Regions from separate parts of the Phormidesmis sp. 146-20 genome, predicted to be linked through region 2. Evidence: predicted binding sites of a transcription regulator. Region 2 holds the regulator's gene; each other region holds the start of a gene.
The links. The regulator NtcA, encoded in region 2, controls nitrogen genes in cyanobacteria. The targets are predictions, from matches to a motif close to TTTGTANNNNNNNNTACAAA.

Region 1: ACKFKH_RS23395 (ferredoxin--nitrite reductase) is a predicted target of NtcA. The motif match lies at 1,016-1,035, and genes of this name have one in related genera.
Region 3: nadA (quinolinate synthase NadA) is a predicted target of NtcA. The motif match lies at 1,030-1,049, and genes of this name have one in related genera.

What each region holds. Positions count from the first base shown of each region.
Region 1 covers NZ_JBJPHT010000037.1:41,956-44,231, reverse strand. Annotated here, with positions in the region: gene ACKFKH_RS23405 (hypothetical protein) at 1-199, opposite strand, end outside; gene ACKFKH_RS23400 (QcrA and Rieske domain-containing protein) at 327-767, opposite strand; gene ACKFKH_RS23395 (ferredoxin--nitrite reductase) at 1,191-2,276, shown strand, end outside.
Region 2 covers NZ_JBJPHT010000021.1:19,880-22,155, forward strand. Annotated here, with positions in the region: gene ACKFKH_RS17455 (hypothetical protein) at 1-19, opposite strand, end outside; tRNA gene ACKFKH_RS17460 (tRNA-Gly) at 174-245, shown strand; gene ntcA (global nitrogen regulator NtcA) at 760-1,431, shown strand; gene ACKFKH_RS17470 (hypothetical protein) at 1,491-1,964, opposite strand.
Region 3 covers NZ_JBJPHT010000001.1:240,556-242,831, forward strand. Annotated here, with positions in the region: gene ACKFKH_RS01150 (glycosyltransferase family 2 protein) at 1-729, shown strand, start outside; gene nadA (quinolinate synthase NadA) at 1,122-2,093, shown strand.

The DNA.
Region 1 (2,276 bases), on a different contig from region 2:
GCCGAATTTCTTGAGCCTTTTGCATGTCCTCTTCCTTCAATTTTTGAAAGAGTTCAACACAGGGCTGAGAGTTCATGCTTTGAGCATCTTGAATGTAGGTATCGTATGCCTTGACCGCTTCAGCTTTGTTTTGAAGAACCGTAAGCAAATCGTATTCGAGGTTGCTAAGAGCACGAGCGCTGTCGGTAGTCGTTGTCATAGTCAAATCTCCCAAATCGGTATCCCTTAAGAATGGTTTGAGAGGCGCGATCGTTCATCTACCAAAAGTGGAAGACCAAATGTGGAAGACGCGCTTTTGTTGACCTACAAAACAACCACTCAACTTCCTATTTTCCCTTCACCAAAATAGAATCTCCTTCAACCTTGGCCTCATACATTGCCAATCCCTTGACAGCCGGCCCCTGTAATACTTTGCCATCCGCCGCAAATTGAGACGCATGACAGGGACAAGCAAACGACTTACGCTCTGTCTTCCAGGTCACCAAACAGCCCTGATGAGGACAGGTCGGATTGACGGCCACAACTGCCTTGGGGTCAGATGGATTGCGAACGACTAGCAACGGGCCCGCCGCAAATTGCTCATTCAAAATCTGCCCAGACTTATCCAGATCGGTCGCCGCCCCCACCTTCACAAAGCCATCCGCTCCCGGACTCGCCGCAGGTTTTGCTTCGGTTTGAGAATTAGACGAACAGGCCACGATCGCCACAGGCAAACTACTCGCCACCCAGCCCAAACTCACCCAAGATAAAAAAGTTCGACGATCCATGATGTGTTCTCCAGAAAGCGATAAAGTTTTCGATCGGGTTCAAGTCTAGCTGCTGTTCCCTAAATCCCTTCTGCTTGTAGACAAACCGGACAGTTTACTTGATGTGCCGGGAGCAGAACTAGAACGAGTGCACAATAACCCAAAGCGATCGACAGCGCCATCGCTAGTCTACGAGGGAAATGCATCCAAAAAAATAAAAATGCATCTTCCGCATTACAGTTATGCAGAAAATTCATACATGGAAATATTTTGTAACTACGTATACGAATTTCCTCTGTAATCTCGCCTAACTTAACCTTCAAGAGCAATCGCAACCCCGATTCTCGCACCCCACATCCGACCTTCCGCAGGTTCTTCTATTCAGGTGCGTCGATCGTCTGCCCGTGTTTCGGTTGGGACACTTTTTATTTCTAGGCACCCTCCATGACAGACACTATTTCAGCAGCCGCGACCCTCAATAAGTTCGAGAAGTTAAAAGCCGAGAAAGATGGTCTTGCAGTCAAGTCTGACCTGACGCATTTTGCTCAAGTTGGCTGGGAAGCAATGGATGAGACCGATCGTGACCACCGACTCAAATGGCTAGGGGTGTTTTTTCGCCCGGTGACTCCCGGCAAGTTCATGATGAGAATGCGGTTTCCGACTGGAATTCTCACCAGTGGACAGATGCGGACGCTGGCTGAAATCGTACAGCGCTATGGCGAAGATGGCAATGGAGACATTACAACCCGCCAAAACATTCAGCTTAGAGGGGTGCGGATCGAAGATTTGCCCGATATTTTCAACAAGTTTGAACAGTCAGGGCTGACCAGCGTGCAATCCGGGATGGATAATGTCCGCAATATTACCGGGTCGCCTGTCGCTGGCATTGATGCTGATGAACTGATTGATACTCGTGAATTGGCGATACAAGTCCAGGACATGATCACGAGCAACGGGGTTGGCAATCCTGCGTTTACGAATCTGCCGCGTAAATTCAACATTGCGATCGCCGGGTGCCGCGATAACTCCGTCCATGCGGAGATCAACGACATTGCCTTTGTGCCTGCCTATCAGGGTGATGAGCTTGGCTTCAACGTGTTGGTAGGAGGATTCTTCTCTGCCAAGCGGTGTGAGGCGGCGATTTCGATGAATGTCTGGGTGCCGCCGAGTGATGTGGTGGCTTTGTGTGAAGCGATTTTGATTGTCTACCGCAATCACGGTCTGCGCGCCAATCGTCAAAAATCTCGCTTGATGTGGCTGATTGACGAGTGGGGGATTGAGAAGTTTCGATCGCAAGTTGAGACTCAAATCGGCCACATATTGCAACCCGCCGCCGCCAAAGACGAGATTCTCTGGGACAAGCGCGATCACATTGGAGTCTACGCCCAAAAGCAACCCGGACTCAACTATGTCGGCTTACACGTTCCTGTGGGTCGGTTGTTTGCTCCAGACATGTTTGACATTGCTCGTCTAGCTGAAGTCTATGGCAGTGGAGAGATTCGCCTTACCGTTGAGCAAAACATCATCATT
Region 2 (2,276 bases):
CAAGCGTGTATTGAACCATAAAAAGTAGGAAGTAAGGAGTATGGATGTTCTTTTTTCATCCTTCTACATCCTATATGCTGAGAAGCGATGCGATTTCCTGATTTCCGGCTTTTTGGTTTTTCAGGCTTGACATCTCTATGAGTATCTGCAATAGTAGAACTTATCCGAATTTTGCGGGTATAGCTCAGTGGTAGAGCGTCACCTTGCCAAGGTGAATGTCGCGCGTTCGAATCGCGTTACCCGCTTTTTAACTAAAGTTTTTTAATCTCAGACTGACGAATTCTCAATGTAAGAGTTGAATGTCTTCGACTAAAGGGCAGCACCCTAAAAGTCTTTAGAGCTTTCGGTAAATTAAGCTCCTTGACGCTGGGTAATACCGCTCTTCAACACGGTCATCGTTCTGAAATCTTCAACTCACAACGTACTTTTTGACAAACTTATTACTGAATTGATCTTTGAATCGATCTATTGATTAATCTATTGACTTCCAGCCTGATTAAAATAGGTGACAGATCTTAAAAATCTTCGGATGAACGACGAATTTAAGCTCAAACCTTAAGCAATTGTTAGAGACTTAGCTCAATTCCTGCAAAAATTCAACTACCTGGCAGAATAGTGTAGTATCGAGCACAAAAACTGCTTGAAGAGTAAGTTTAAGTGTTCTAAAGTCATCAATCTCTTACAGATCAGCTGACAGCTAAGTAAAAACTGTTGCCAGGTCAATCAAGAGAGTTCAAGAGCACGAGTTCGACAAGGAACATGGTAGTGACCAAAGAGCGACCACTTGCAGCATTATTTCGCCAGATTGGGGGCGGTGCCTTTCCACCTGTCGTTGAGACGTTTGAGCGAGGCAAAACGATCTTCTTTCCAGGCGACCCCGCAGAGCGAGTTTATTTTTTAGTCAAAGGTGCCGTCAAGCTTTCGAGAGTCTATGAGGCGGGTGAGGAGATTACGGTTGCCTTACTGCGAGAAAACAGCGTGTTTGGGGTGCTGTCACTGATCACCGGGCAACGCGCCGATCGCTTTTATCATGCGGTTGCGTTCACATCGGTTGAGTTGCTGTCTGTTCAAATTGAGCAGGTTGAAAAAGCACTCAAAGACAACCCCGAACTCTGTCTGCTGATGCTGCGAGGGCTATCGTCTCGAATTCTACAAACCGAAATGATGATCGAAACGCTGGCGCATCGAGATATGGGGTCGCGTCTGGTGAGTTTCTTGCTGATTCTCTGTCGCGATTTTGGCCTGCCCAGTCAAGAAGGGATCACGATCGACCTCAAGCTGTCTCATCAAGCCATTGCAGAAGCGATCGGCTCAACGCGGGTGACCGTGACTCGTCTGCTGGGAGACTTGCGACAGGACAAAATGATCTCTATTCACAAAAAGAAGATCACTGTCCACAATCCAGTCACCTTGAGTCAGCAGTTTACCTGATCGCTAGCCAGTCGGCGAAGCCTGAAGGCGTACAAATTTCAGGCTTCACACCTCGCCTATTACCAATCGTCTTCTCTAAATAGAAACTGACCTTCTGAATTGAGGTAGGGTGACTTCCAGCGGGTCAATTCTTTATCAGGGCAGATGTCTAGTCCTTCTCCCACGCCGTAGGGGTGCATTCCGCAGACTAGCACGTTGCCGTTGTAGGCTTGCCCATGATAGTGACGACAGCCGACACAGATGGGGTGTTGGTTGAGCAGCGGTTCTACAGTTTGCATCATCGGTTGGGCAGCTTCTCCGACCATGCCTTCAAACCCAAAATAGGCTTCTAAGACGGGGTTGACTAGCTCATTAATGTATTGGTCAATCTCATCTGTAAAGGTATTTTGTGCCTGTGCCGAAAGCTCGTCAGAAAGCTCTACAAACACGTTGACCACTTCTGTCACTTCTCTCGACACTTCAACAAAGAAGCCTTCGATGTGATCCGCGATCGTTTCTAACAGTTCAGAAAAATCTTTTTGCCACTCTTCCATAGGGTTCTCACCGGGGTTGCGTTCCAAAAGGGATGGATGATTGAGCGTTGATTCCCTTGTGTGAGGCTGCGCTAGATGGCTAAAGATTCCTACCATCAAAGGGTTCTATCCAAGGGAATAGCTTCGCTATCATAGCGCAAACTTTTATGGTTCAATCTGGTCAAAAAGAAGGCGATCGCTTTCTGATTTTGCGATTCTCACTAGCCCAAACGCATTGAGAAGATTCAGTGATTTCAGAAGATTTGCAAAAGACTATAAATCAAAAAGTTTCTTCATATATTCACAACAATTATGCGACAGAAATGCTGCTAT
Region 3 (2,276 bases), on a different contig from region 2:
TTGATCAATCCCCAAGGGAGTAAAATAGGAGAGGATTATCCTCCTTCAGAGCATGAAAGATTAGAAGCAGCTTTTCTGTTTAATAATCCCATGCATCATTCAACTCTGATGTCACAGAGTGCCCTCATGCAGAGCATAGGGGGTTATAACGAAACGTTTTTGAGATCCCAAGATTATGATATGTTTTGGCGCTTGAGCCGTCAGTCTCGATTAGAAAACATTTCTAGAATCTTACTAAAACGCCGGATGGATGACAGGTCGCGAATAACTACAATCCATCGTAAAGAACAACTTGAATATGCTTACAAGATTTCCCTAAATGCTGTTCAAGAACTTACAGGTACCCAGTGCTATCTTCCAGAAACGAGCTATCAAAGACTCTGGTGGGCTTTGCTTCAGACACTGGACAACGATGCTTATCAAAAATATTGGCTAATGGCGGAAGGAGTAGACGGAGAATTGACTCACAGAGATATTAAAGCTCTCAATTCCTTCTGGGATTTCATTAGAAGTCGTCCGCTAGCGCCAGTTGTCTGGGGGCAACTATTGGAAGGATTGCTCGTCAATCTGTTTGCTCAAAGAAAACTTATAGAAGGGTTACAGCTTATCCATTTGATAAGGTTTCGATGGAAAACTGATCTCAACTCTTCTCTAGCTTTTAAGAGTTTTCTCAAACCTTATGCACCTAAATTGCTATTAAAAGTTTGGAGAAAAGTAGCGCAGTTTTAGGAGACCGTTTGTGTAAGTGGGTCGATTAGAGCCGATTCAAAGTAATTATGGACTCTGGTCTTCAAGTCTCGTGTGGTTGATTTGAGTTTTGATTCGACAAGGGCACATTTGGCATAGGTTCACTTGGGTTCGATTTCACCCAACCAAGGATTTGTACCAAGTATTCGCATCGTAGGATTGGCGAAGTTATGTTCAGCCAATGCTGTTCATTTAATCATCCTATGTTCATTTAATCACCCCAAAGGGACTGCTCTTTCTAGTCCGTATTTCTGGACAGATGTGAACTGAGTTTTGAGCGAGTTGGTAGGTTTAGATAAAAGTAAACTTGTTAGTTTTGGTGAATTAAACTATAATAACAGGAACACAGGTCTTTTATTCAACCGATCGCCATCGTGTTTACTCAGCTTTCCTCTCCAACGGTTCGTTTGCCTCATGATTTGCCTCATGATTTGTTTGAGGCGATCGCAGACCTCAAGCGCGAACTCAATGCAGTCATTTTGGCGCACTACTATCAAGACCCCGATATTCAAGACGTGGCTGACTTCTTAGGCGATTCGCTGGGGCTTTCGCAGCAGGCCGCTCAGACAGACGCGGATGTGATCGTCTTTGCAGGGGTGCATTTCATGGCAGAAACAGCCAAAATTCTCAACCCCAACAAGCTCGTTTTACTGCCTGATTTGAATGCGGGGTGTTCTCTGGCCGATAGCTGCCCGCCGGATGCCTTTGCTGAATTTAAGGCAAAACATCCCGATCATTTGGTAATTTCTTATATAAATTGCACGGCAGACATTAAGGCGATGAGTGACATTATTTGCACTAGCGCCAATGCGGTGTCGATCGTGCGTCAGATTCCAGTCGATCAGCCGATTATTTTTGCGCCCGATCGCAATCTCGGCAAGTATGTCAGTGAGCAATCTGGACGCGATCTGGTGCTGTGGCAAGGAAGCTGTATGGTGCATGAGACGTTTTCAGAAAAGAAAATGGTGCAACTTCAGATTCAATATCCTGACGCTGAGGTGATTGCTCACCCAGAATGTGAACCTGCTGTTTTGCGTCATGCAAATTTCATCGGTTCGACAACGGCGTTATTGAAGTATTGTCAGCAAAGTGCGAGTCCGTCTTTTATTGTGGCGACCGAGGCAGGCATTCTTCACCAGATGGCAAAAGCCGCCCCCGACAAGCAGTTTATTCCTGCTCCACCGATGAGCAACTGTGCCTGCAATGAGTGCCCCCACATGCGTCTCAATACGTTAGAGAAGCTGTATCTCGCCATGAAAAACCGCACCCCAGAAATCACCTTACCCGAAGCCACTCGACTCGCGGCCCTCCGACCGATGCAGCGAATGTTAGAAATGAGTGTTTGATGTTAGAAATGAGTGTTTGAAGTAGCGTCAGTTCGATGAAGTCTTTTCGCTTCGTTGTAAAGCGCTTCCGCCGCCCCAACCTCCCAACTTTTGGGAACTTTAACGCAAGATTTCCAAATCAAAGTCCCTCACTCGTGGGGGATCTAGGGAACTGGCCGGATTGACAACCGCAGATGAGCTTGG